One region of the Serratia sp. HNCC26DJ244 genome, then DNA from elsewhere that is predicted to be linked to it. Evidence: predicted binding sites of a transcription regulator. Region 1 holds the regulator's gene; each other region holds the start of a gene.
The links. Region 1 encodes PurR, which represses purine synthesis genes. Its sites were predicted from a motif close to CANGCAAACGTTTGCNTG; they were not measured.
Positions count from the first base shown of each region.

Region 2: the regulator PurR is predicted to act here: its motif matches at 1,800-1,817, upstream of glyA (serine hydroxymethyltransferase).
Region 3: the regulator PurR is predicted to act here: its motif matches at 1,480-1,497, upstream of AC2A06_RS13730 (7-cyano-7-deazaguanine/7-aminomethyl-7-deazaguanine transporter).

Region 1 covers NZ_JBXUGO010000003.1:271,133-274,414, forward strand. The annotation lists gene punR (DNA-binding transcriptional activator PunR) at 1-870, shown strand, start outside; gene purR (HTH-type transcriptional repressor PurR) at 867-1,892, opposite strand; gene cydH (cytochrome bd-I oxidase subunit CydH) at 2,582-2,671, shown strand; gene sodB (superoxide dismutase [Fe]) at 2,822-3,282, opposite strand, start outside.
Region 2 covers NZ_JBXUGO010000011.1:91,620-94,901, reverse strand. The annotation lists gene AC2A06_RS10945 (NAD+ synthase) at 1-1,279, shown strand, start outside; gene glnB (nitrogen regulatory protein P-II) at 1,315-1,653, shown strand; gene glyA (serine hydroxymethyltransferase) at 2,048-3,282, shown strand, end outside.
Region 3 covers NZ_JBXUGO010000017.1:37,833-41,114, forward strand. The annotation lists gene AC2A06_RS13725 (DcrB family lipoprotein) at 45-608, opposite strand; gene AC2A06_RS13730 (7-cyano-7-deazaguanine/7-aminomethyl-7-deazaguanine transporter) at 707-1,378, opposite strand; gene tusA (sulfurtransferase TusA) at 1,584-1,835, shown strand; gene AC2A06_RS13740 (zinc/cadmium/mercury/lead-transporting ATPase) at 1,900-3,282, opposite strand, start outside.

The sequences.
Region 1 (3,282 bases):
TTACATCGTGTTCCTTCGGCGGTGAGCTATACCGTGCGGCAACTGGAACAATGGTTGGCGGTCCCTCTCTTTGTGCGCCATCACCGTAATGTGGAATTAACACCTGCGGGCTCACTGTTTATTAAAGAGGCGCGAGTTGTTATCAAAAAAATGCTTGATGCGCGTCGACAGTGCCAGCAGGTTGCTAATGGTTGGCGTGGTCAGTTAAGAATTGCAGTTGATTTGATTGTAAAGCCACAGCGTAGCCGCCAGCTATTACTGGATTTTTATCACCATTTTTCTGATATGGAGTTGGTGCTGCAGCCAGAGGTGTTTAATGGGGTATGGGATGCCTTGGTTGATGGCCGTGTGGATATGGCTATCGGTGCGACACGCGCTGTGCCCGTAGGGGGGGGCTATGCATTCCGTGATATGGGCTTTATCAATTGGCTTTGTGTGGTCAGCGCCAGTCATCCTTTGGCGGCGATGAAAGGCCCCCTCAGTGATGAGCAATTACGCGCTTACCCTTCGCTGGTGTTAGAGGATACATCACGGAATTTACCCAAACGGGTAACTTGGTCGCTGGATAACCAACGGCGCTTAATGGTGCCTGATTGGATTTCTGCGGTAGATTGCCTATGTAGTGGCTTGTGTGTGGGCATGGCGCCAGCCCACCGGGTATTACCGTTGGTACAAAGCGGAGAGTTGGTGGAGTTACAACTGCGTGAACCCTTTCCTCCGAGTGCTTGTTGCCTTACCTGGCAGCAAAAAGCGCAGTCACCCGCCATGTCTTGGTTACTCAACTATCTGGGTGACAGTGAAACGCTTAATCAGGAATGGCTGAGCGAGAACTCGCCGGAAAGTCTGCAGCTTCCCGGCGTGAGCGATTAACGACGGTAATCGATAAAAGGACCATCGGCGACGGAACGGCGTTCGATCAGGGTTGGGTGAATTTCGATTACTTTGGATTGTTCACGCTTGCTGGTAATGCGGTCCAGCAGGATGGTGAAGGCCATTTCACCCAAGCGTTCTTTGGGTTGATGGATAGTGGTCAGTGCCGGGGTAAAGTAGCGAGCATTACGCACATTGTCATACCCGATCACCGAAATATCTTGTGGTACGCGCAACCCCAGTTCATCAGCAGCACAGATGGCACCCATCGCCATAATATCACCGCCACAGAAAACGGCGGTTGGGTGTTGCTTTTGCGACAGGATCTGGTGCATGGCTTGGTAACCAGAGTCCGGCTCGAAATCACCTTGAACGATCCACTCTTCGCGGATGTCGATATGTGCTTCCTGTAGCGCTTTGAGGAATCCCTGATGACGTCCACCGCCGGTATTACGCGAAAGTTGGCCAGGAATCGCGCCGATATCCCGGTGCCCACGTTCGATAAGATAACGGCCAGCCAGGTAACCGCCAGCAAAAGCATTATCAATAATGGTATCAGTAAAATCCTTGCGTGCGCTGCCCCAATCCATGACCACCATAGGGATATTGCGGTAATCTTCCAGCATTTCCAGTAAAGGCTCTGGATATTCGGAGCACATTACCAGCAAGCCATCAACGCGTTTTTGCGCCAGCATCGACAGATAGGCTCGTTGCTTGTCCAAATCATTGTGTGAGTTGCATAAGATCAAGGTATAGCCTTGGCTATAGCAACTGTTTTCTACTGCCTCGATCACTTCGGCAAAGTAGGGGGACTCGCTGGAGGTCGCCAGCAAACCCACCGATTTGGTATGATTAACCTTCAGACTACGGGCCACTGCACTGGGCGAATAATGTAGCTCCTTAATTGCAGCCCAAACGGCTACCTTAGTCTCTTCGGCGACGAAACGCGTTTTATTAATAACGTGTGAAACGGTCGTTGTGGAAACGCCCGCGCGCTTGGCTACATCTTTAATCGTTGCCATGTAAAAAATGACTCCTAAACCTACATGTCCATTATGTAGGTATGATGTTAATCGTTTGCCTACCTGTCTAGATAACCGTACCTGATGTCGCTTCACGTTAAGCATCTGGCTTGTGGGCACGATGCGGAACGCTGACACGCCGTGAACCCATCCGTGGGGGCTCGTATCGCGCATCCATGCGCTCAACGCTCAGCTAACCTGCATCATACCCACCTGGAGGCATAGCTATTTAGATAAGCGAAAACTGAGTTTTTAGTACTGAATTCGTCAGTCGCTTAAACAGGAGGGCATTACACCGGTATGCGGTTATGAATGGGCGATTTTGTCGTATATTGCAGCAAAGTGGAAGAGCTAATCATGTATTTAACATCAAGTTTATTCGAGCCATAACGGATACGCCGTCATTTAGATTGTAATGGGGGCATAGACTACTGGGATAACAAGAGATAAGTCACGAACTGTGGGAAAAATGATTTGCTGTATTGGCTGCGTCGCTTATGCTTGAGTAACCACATACCTGAGTTTATTCCGGTTGCAATGAGTAGTCGCAATGAGCAGTAACAATAAGTAGTCATAACGGGGCAAATCAGTAAGCAGCCCCCCGGTTACTAAGGCAGCTACGTCACGACAGGGCAACCAGGAACCATACCACTTACAGTACGACGAAGATCATAGAGAGGGAGACGTTTATGGATACCAATTTGAAGATGTCATTGTTTACCACCTGCTGTGCATTGGTAATGATTGTGACGTTCGGCCTTATTGCCGCATTGAATTAGTTCATTCAGGTTGCTGGGCGGTCAGCCACAGCAATGTTAATGACGAGTACAATAAATTAAGGCGCGGAAAAATTCCGCGCCTTCTTTATTGGTAATAGCTTTATGAGTAACAGCTCTATAGGTCACTGTTCTCTGAGCAATTGCCTGCGATTAAGCCAGGTTTTCTGCTACAAATGCCCAGTTGACCAACGCCCAGAAGTTTTCCAGGTATTTAGGGCGTGCATTACGATAGTCGATATAATAAGCATGTTCCCAAACGTCAACCGTCAATAACGGCTTGTCAGCGCCAGTCAGTGGGGTTGCTGCATTGGAAGTACTGACGATTGCCAGTGAACCATCAGCTTTTTTCACCAGCCAGGTCCAGCCGGAGCCGAAGTTCTTTATTGCGGCATCGGTGAATTGATCTTTAAATGCAGCGAAAGAACCGAAAGATTTGTTGATGGCTTCAGCGACAGCACCCGTTGGCTCATTGCCGCCTTGTGGTGACAGGCAGTGCCAATAGAAGGTGTGGTTCCATACCTGTGCGGCGTTGTTGAAGATACCAGCGGTGGAAGTTTTGACGATCTCTTCCAGGGTTTTGTCTTCGAACTCGGTACCTTTCACTAAGTTAT
Region 2 (3,282 bases), on a different contig from region 1:
ACCGAATTATGGTGTTTTTGACGAAAAACGCTATTTCCAACCTGGCAATAAAAGTTGTGTGGTGAGCCTGAAAGGCTATCGCCTCGGGCTGTTGATTTGTGAAGATTTATGGTTTCCAGAGCCGGTTGACGCCGCGAAAGCGGCAGGCGCAGAAATCATACTGTCGATTAATGCCTCCCCCTATAGTCGAGAAAAACCTTATATCCGCAACACGCTGATAGAGGGGCACTGCCAGCGTAGTGGTTTGCCATTAGTCTACCTTAATCAGGTAGGTGGGCAGGATGAACTGATTTTTGACGGTTGTTCCAAGGTTTTTGATGCGGCCGGTAATATCACTCACCGCTTGGCGGCCTTTAGTGAACAGGTTACTCGGCTGGAATTTAATGAGCTGAATGTGGTGCCAATGGTGTCGCCAGCGGCAGAAATGCCGCAGTTGGCGCAGATCTATGCTGCCTTGGTGCTGGCGGTACGTGACTACGTGACCAAAAATGGTTTTAAAGGTGCGGTGCTTGGGTTGTCTGGGGGGATCGACTCAGCGTTGACCTTGGCGATCGCCGTTGATGCGCTAGGAAAAGAGCGGGTGCAGGCGTTAATGATGCCGTTTCGCTACACGGCGGATATCAGTATTGCGGATGCCAAAGAAGAAGCTGAAATCCTCGGTGTGGAATTTGATATTGTCTCGATCGAACCGATGTTTGATGCTTTTATGGGGCAACTGACACCGATGTTTTCTGGCACACAGCAAGATACCACTGAAGAGAATCTGCAGGCGCGTTGTCGTGGTGTAGTGCTGATGGCCCTTTCTAATAAACGCCGCAGTATTGTATTGACCACCGGCAATAAAAGCGAAATGGCGGTGGGCTATGCCACGTTGTATGGTGATATGGCTGGCGGCTTTGATGTATTGAAGGACGTCCCCAAGACACTGGTATTCAAACTGTCTGAGTACCGCAATACGCTCTCCTACGTGATTCCGCAACGGGTGATTGATCGCCCACCTTCCGCCGAATTGGCACCGGACCAATGCGATCAAGACAGTCTGCCACCCTATGATATTCTGGACGCTATCTTGGAAGGTTACGTTGAGCATGACAAGTCAGTTGCTGATCTGGTGGCAGAGGGCTTTGAAGAGTCAGTGGTACGTAAGGTAATTCGCCTGGTGGATATTAACGAATATAAGCGCCGTCAGGCTGCGGTGGGCCCGCGTATCACGGCTCGCAACTTCGGCAAAGATCGTCGTTATCCGATCACTTCAGGCTTTGGCCGTAAAAATTGGTAATTTAAGAGCCTAGTGGATAGGCGCGAGGAAATAAGATGAAAAAAATCGACGCGATTATCAAGCCGTTTAAATTGGATGATGTGCGTGAGGCATTAGCCGAAGTGGGCATTACCGGGATGACGGTAACGGAAGTTAAAGGCTTTGGCCGCCAGAAAGGACATACCGAGTTATATCGTGGTGCGGAGTATATGGTCGACTTCTTGCCGAAAGTTAAAATTGAAATCGTCGTGCCTGATGACATTGTGGAAACTTGTGTAGAAACCATCATGCAAACGGCGCAAACCGGTAAGATTGGCGATGGAAAAATCTTTGTTTTTGATGTTGCTCGCGTAGTGCGTATTCGCACTGGCGAACAGGATGAAGAAGCGATTTAACTTTCCCGCGTTTAATTTTTCCGTTCAAGCGGCAGGAATTATCCACTATTCCTGCCATCAAACATGAAAAGTCTGCATGATCATCATGAGCAAAAATCCAGTGCCAATCATTGAGTGGTAAATGGATCAAAGCCTTGTGCCACCTAAAGCCAATCGTTTGCGTAAAAACCTCTGTCAAGGCCTATCCTCAATAGGGTAAAACGGTTTACACTGTTGCCCAGAGCCCAAAGGGGGATTTTTATACCTTGATTGGTCCAAGTTACCGCTAGGGGGCAAATCAGCCACTTCCCAGGCGATTCGCGAACGAGGTGGCTGCGTGAACTCACACCGCTAATAAGTGGGTAACTTGAAACCGATAGGGTATGTCAGCTGAATTAAAGCCAGGAGATGCCGGATGTTAAAGCGTGAAATGAACATTGCAGATTATGATGCCGAATTGTGGCGTGCAATGGAGCAAGAAGTGGTGCGTCAGGAAGAGCACATCGAACTGATTGCCTCAGAGAACTACACCAGCCCGCGTGTTATGCAGGCCCAAGGTTCTCAACTGACTAATAAATATGCGGAAGGCTATCCTGGCAAGCGTTATTACGGTGGTTGCGAGTATGTGGATATCGTTGAGCAACTGGCTATCGATCGTGCTAAAGAGCTGTTCGGTGCCGACTATGCCAACGTGCAGCCACACTCTGGTTCTCAAGCGAACTTTGCTGTCTATACTGCACTGCTGCAACCAGGTGACACCATCCTGGGGATGAACCTGGCACATGGTGGCCACTTGACTCATGGTTCACCGGTGAACCTGTCGGGTAAGTTATATAAAGTGGTGCCTTACGGCATTGATGAAACAGGTCAGATTGACTATGACGACTTGGCTAAACAAGCGCAGCTCCATCAGCCAAAAATGATTATCGGTGGTTTTTCTGCCTATTCCGGTGTTGTTGACTGGGCAAAAATGCGTGAAATAGCCGACAGCATCGGTGCTTACCTGTTTGTGGATATGGCGCACGTTGCTGGTCTGATCGCGGCAGGTGTTTACCCGAATCCGCTGCCCCATGCTCATATCGTTACCACCACGACGCACAAAACCCTGGCAGGTCCGCGCGGCGGCTTGATCCTGGCTAAGGGCGGCGATGAAGAGTTGTATAAAAAACTGAACTCAGCTGTGTTCCCTGGTGGTCAGGGTGGCCCATTGATGCATGTGATCGCTGGTAAAGCGGTAGCATTAAAAGAAGCGATGGAGCCCGAGTTCAAAGTTTACCAACAACAAGTGGCAATCAACGCTAAAGCGATGGTCGATGTATTCCTCAAGCGTGGTTACAAGGTAGTTTCTGGTGGCACTCACAACCACCTGTTCCTGCTGGATCTAGTAGATAAGAATCTGACCGGTAAAGAGGCCGACGCCGCACTGGGCCGTGCCAATATCACCGTTAACAAGAACAGCGTGCCAAACGATCCGAAGAGCCCGTTTGTGACCTCGGGTGTGCGTATCGGTACGCCAGCAGTGACTCGCCGTGGCTTTAAAGAAGCTGAGGTGCGTGAACTGGCTGGCTGGATCTGTGACGTATTGGATAACATTAACGACGAATCCACCATTGAACGCACCAAGAAAAAAGTGCTGGAGATTTGTGCTCG
Region 3 (3,282 bases), on a different contig from region 1:
TACCATCCCCGTCGGCACTGATGCTTCGGGGATTGAACCGGGTGTTACTTGCTGAATTTCAGCGTGTTGATAATAAGCTGTGCTTCGTCTTGCGCCTGCTGTGGGTTATCCGCCGGTAGTATGATCTGAATAGTCAGCAGATTATCATCCACCAGCGCCAGCAGGGTGGATGTGTAGGATTTTTGACCATTACCAGTGATGATGGTGTTTAGCTGGCGCATGGGGGTGCCATTGGCGTCAATGGTTTTATTGCTGAGCACCTCCAGGTTGGCATCACGGGTGCGTAGTTGGTGCTCCAGGCGTTGAACCAGTACTTCCAGACTCTCTGACGTTTTGTCCCCTAGCAACACGATCACAACACGTTGACCGCTGCTGTCGGCATAGACATAGCGATTATTGATCTGGCTATTGAGCTTGCTGCTTTGATCTGCCATGCCATTGGGCAGTGAGAAGGTCAACTTGCCATCCAATAAGCTCAGCGTCTGGTTTGCTGGGGTACTTGCCGGCGTGCCGTTGACGGGTTGTTTGTTGTCTTTGTTAGCACCATCACAGGCAGCGAGGCCAAGTGCCAACAGGCTGATAGCCATCAATCTCACTACTTTACGCATTGGGCGTCCTTATTCTTTTACAGATAACAGATAAATGGAGTATGGCACTCAGTCACCTGGGTGTCAGATATCCCACAGGATAAGAGACGACGCCAGCATTACCACTGGCTTAACGGCAACCGGCTCTGCTGTTGGTGTGAAGACAGGCGCTTGAGCAACATGTTCAGCAGTACACCATACATCGGCAGGAAGAACAACATGCAGATCATGACCTTAAAGCTGTAATCTACCAGTGCGATCTCCACCCAGTTAGCGGCCATAAAAGGGTCACTGCTTTTGTAGAAAGCAATAAAAAAGAAGGCCATGGTATCACTGATATTACCCAGCAACATGGCAGCGGCTGGGGCGACCCACCAGGTGCGGCGTTGACGCAAGCGGTTGAAGACATGGACATCGAGGATTTGGCCCAACACATAGGCCATAAAGCTGGCAACGGCAATCCGTGCTACAAGCAGGTTAAATTGGGTTAAAGCCGCAAACCCTTGCCATTCTCCCTGGAAGGTCACCGTAGAAATAATATAGGAGATCAGCAGCGCCGGGATCATCACGGAAAGAATGATCTTGCGTGCCAATGGTGCGCCGAAGATCCGTACCGTTAAATCAGTAGCCAGGAAGATAAATGGGAAGGTGAACGCTCCCCAAGTGGTGTGAAAGCCGAAAATGTTGATCGGCAATTGCACCAGATAGTTGCTGGAGGCAATGATGGTAATATGAAAGAGCGAAAGCCAAACCAGTGCGGTTAAGCGTTGCTGGGGGGTAAATGAATACATAATGTGACCTTTTTGGATGATGGGGTGAGGGAACCCATGTCATTTTTTAGCTGTGCGGCGGCATGATACGTGTTTGCGCAACGAATGCAATGGTTAAATTTAACGCAAACGTTAACGTATCTTGCGCAAAAAAACGACTGGCGTAAACTAAGCGCTGTTAAGATCCAGTAAGTATACTTGGATGTTTTTTGATCGAGAGAAGAATATGACTGACATTTTTGCCCAGGCAGACCAGACGCTAGATGCCTTGGGATTACGCTGCCCGGAACCGGTAATGATGGTGCGTAAAACGGTACGCTATATGGATAACGGCAAAACCTTGCTGATCATTGCCGATGATCCTGCCACTACCCGCGACATACCGGGTTTTTGCCGCTTTATGGAACACACTTTGCTGGCTCAGGAAACAGATAAGGCGCCGTATCGCTATCTGTTGCGCAAGGGGTTGGCGGAGTAACAGATATTTATACACTGGCCTCAGCAAGTTGCCGGTAAGCTGCAACTCGCTGGAGCCAGGGGAATCAGCGTTTTTTCAACAACCGTAAGGCATTGGCGGTCACCAGTGCGGTAGCGCCGGAATCTGCCAGTACTGCCAACCATAAACCGGTTATACCCAACAAAGTCGTGACCAGGAAAATCCCTTTCAGCCCTAACGCAATAGTAATGTTCTGGCGAATATTGGCCCGAGTGGCACGGGAAATACGGATCATCTCGGTGATTCCCACCAGCCGATTGTGGGTCAGTGCCGCATCGGCTGTTTCCAACGCCACATCAGTACCACTGCCCATAGCGATGCCGATACTGGCGGCTTTCATGGCTGGGGCATCATTGATGCCATCGCCAATCATGGCAGTGTACTGCTGTTTGCTCAGTTCACTGACTATCCGCACTTTATCTTCTGGCATTAATCCGGCGCGATAGTCGATCCCCAGCTCACTGGCGATGGCGGCGGCAGCGCGCGGGTTATCACCAGTGAGCATCAGGCTACTAATCCCCAACGCTGCCAGTTGGGTCAGCGCCAGCTTGGCATCTTCGCGCAACACATCGCGCAGGGCCAACAGGCCAATGGGCGCGCCATCAACCAGTACCACCACGGCGGTTTTCCCCTCATTTTCCAGGGTGTCTACTTTGTGGTGCCATTCGCGGGTTAACTGATTTTCTGCCAGCTTGCCCGGTGTGCTGATCCGGATGATTTTACCGGCTACCATGCCTTCAACGCCGATACCGGCCAGTGCGCGGCGGCCTTCAGCGAGAGGGAGTTCAACCCTGCGTTCTACCGCATGGTTGATGATAGCTTGCGCCAGTGGATGGTGTGACCCTGCTTCAATGGCGGCGGCAGTGGCCAGTAACACCTGCTCGCTGATCCCTTCGGCGGGCAATACATCCGTCACCGTGGGTTTGCCTTGGGTTAATGTGCCGGTTTTATCGAACGCGATGGTTTGTACTTGCCCCAACTGCTCTAGCGCGGCTCCGCCTTTAATCAGCGCACCGCGACGTGTTGCTGCCGCCAGCGCGGAAGTGATCGCGGCCGGTGTGGAAATGACCAAGGCACATGGGCAACCGATCAGCAGTAATGTCAGCCCGCGGTAAATCCACAGCGACCAAGGCTCCGCCAATAGCAACGGGGGGATCAGGATCACTGCCAGTGCCAAGAGCATGATCGCCGGGGTGTAGTAACGGCTAAAGCGGTCGATGAAACGCTCAATGGGCGCACGGCGCTCTTCGGCTTCTTCAATTAATTGCAGTATGCGGTCAATGGCATTGTTGCCCGGTTCCGATATGACGGCTACCTGTACCACCTGATCGACAGACAAACTGCCAGCCGCGACTTTCTCCCCTTGCTGGCGCTCTACTGGTACGGACTCCCCAGTTAAGGCACTTTCGTCAAAGCTGGCAAACGGGTT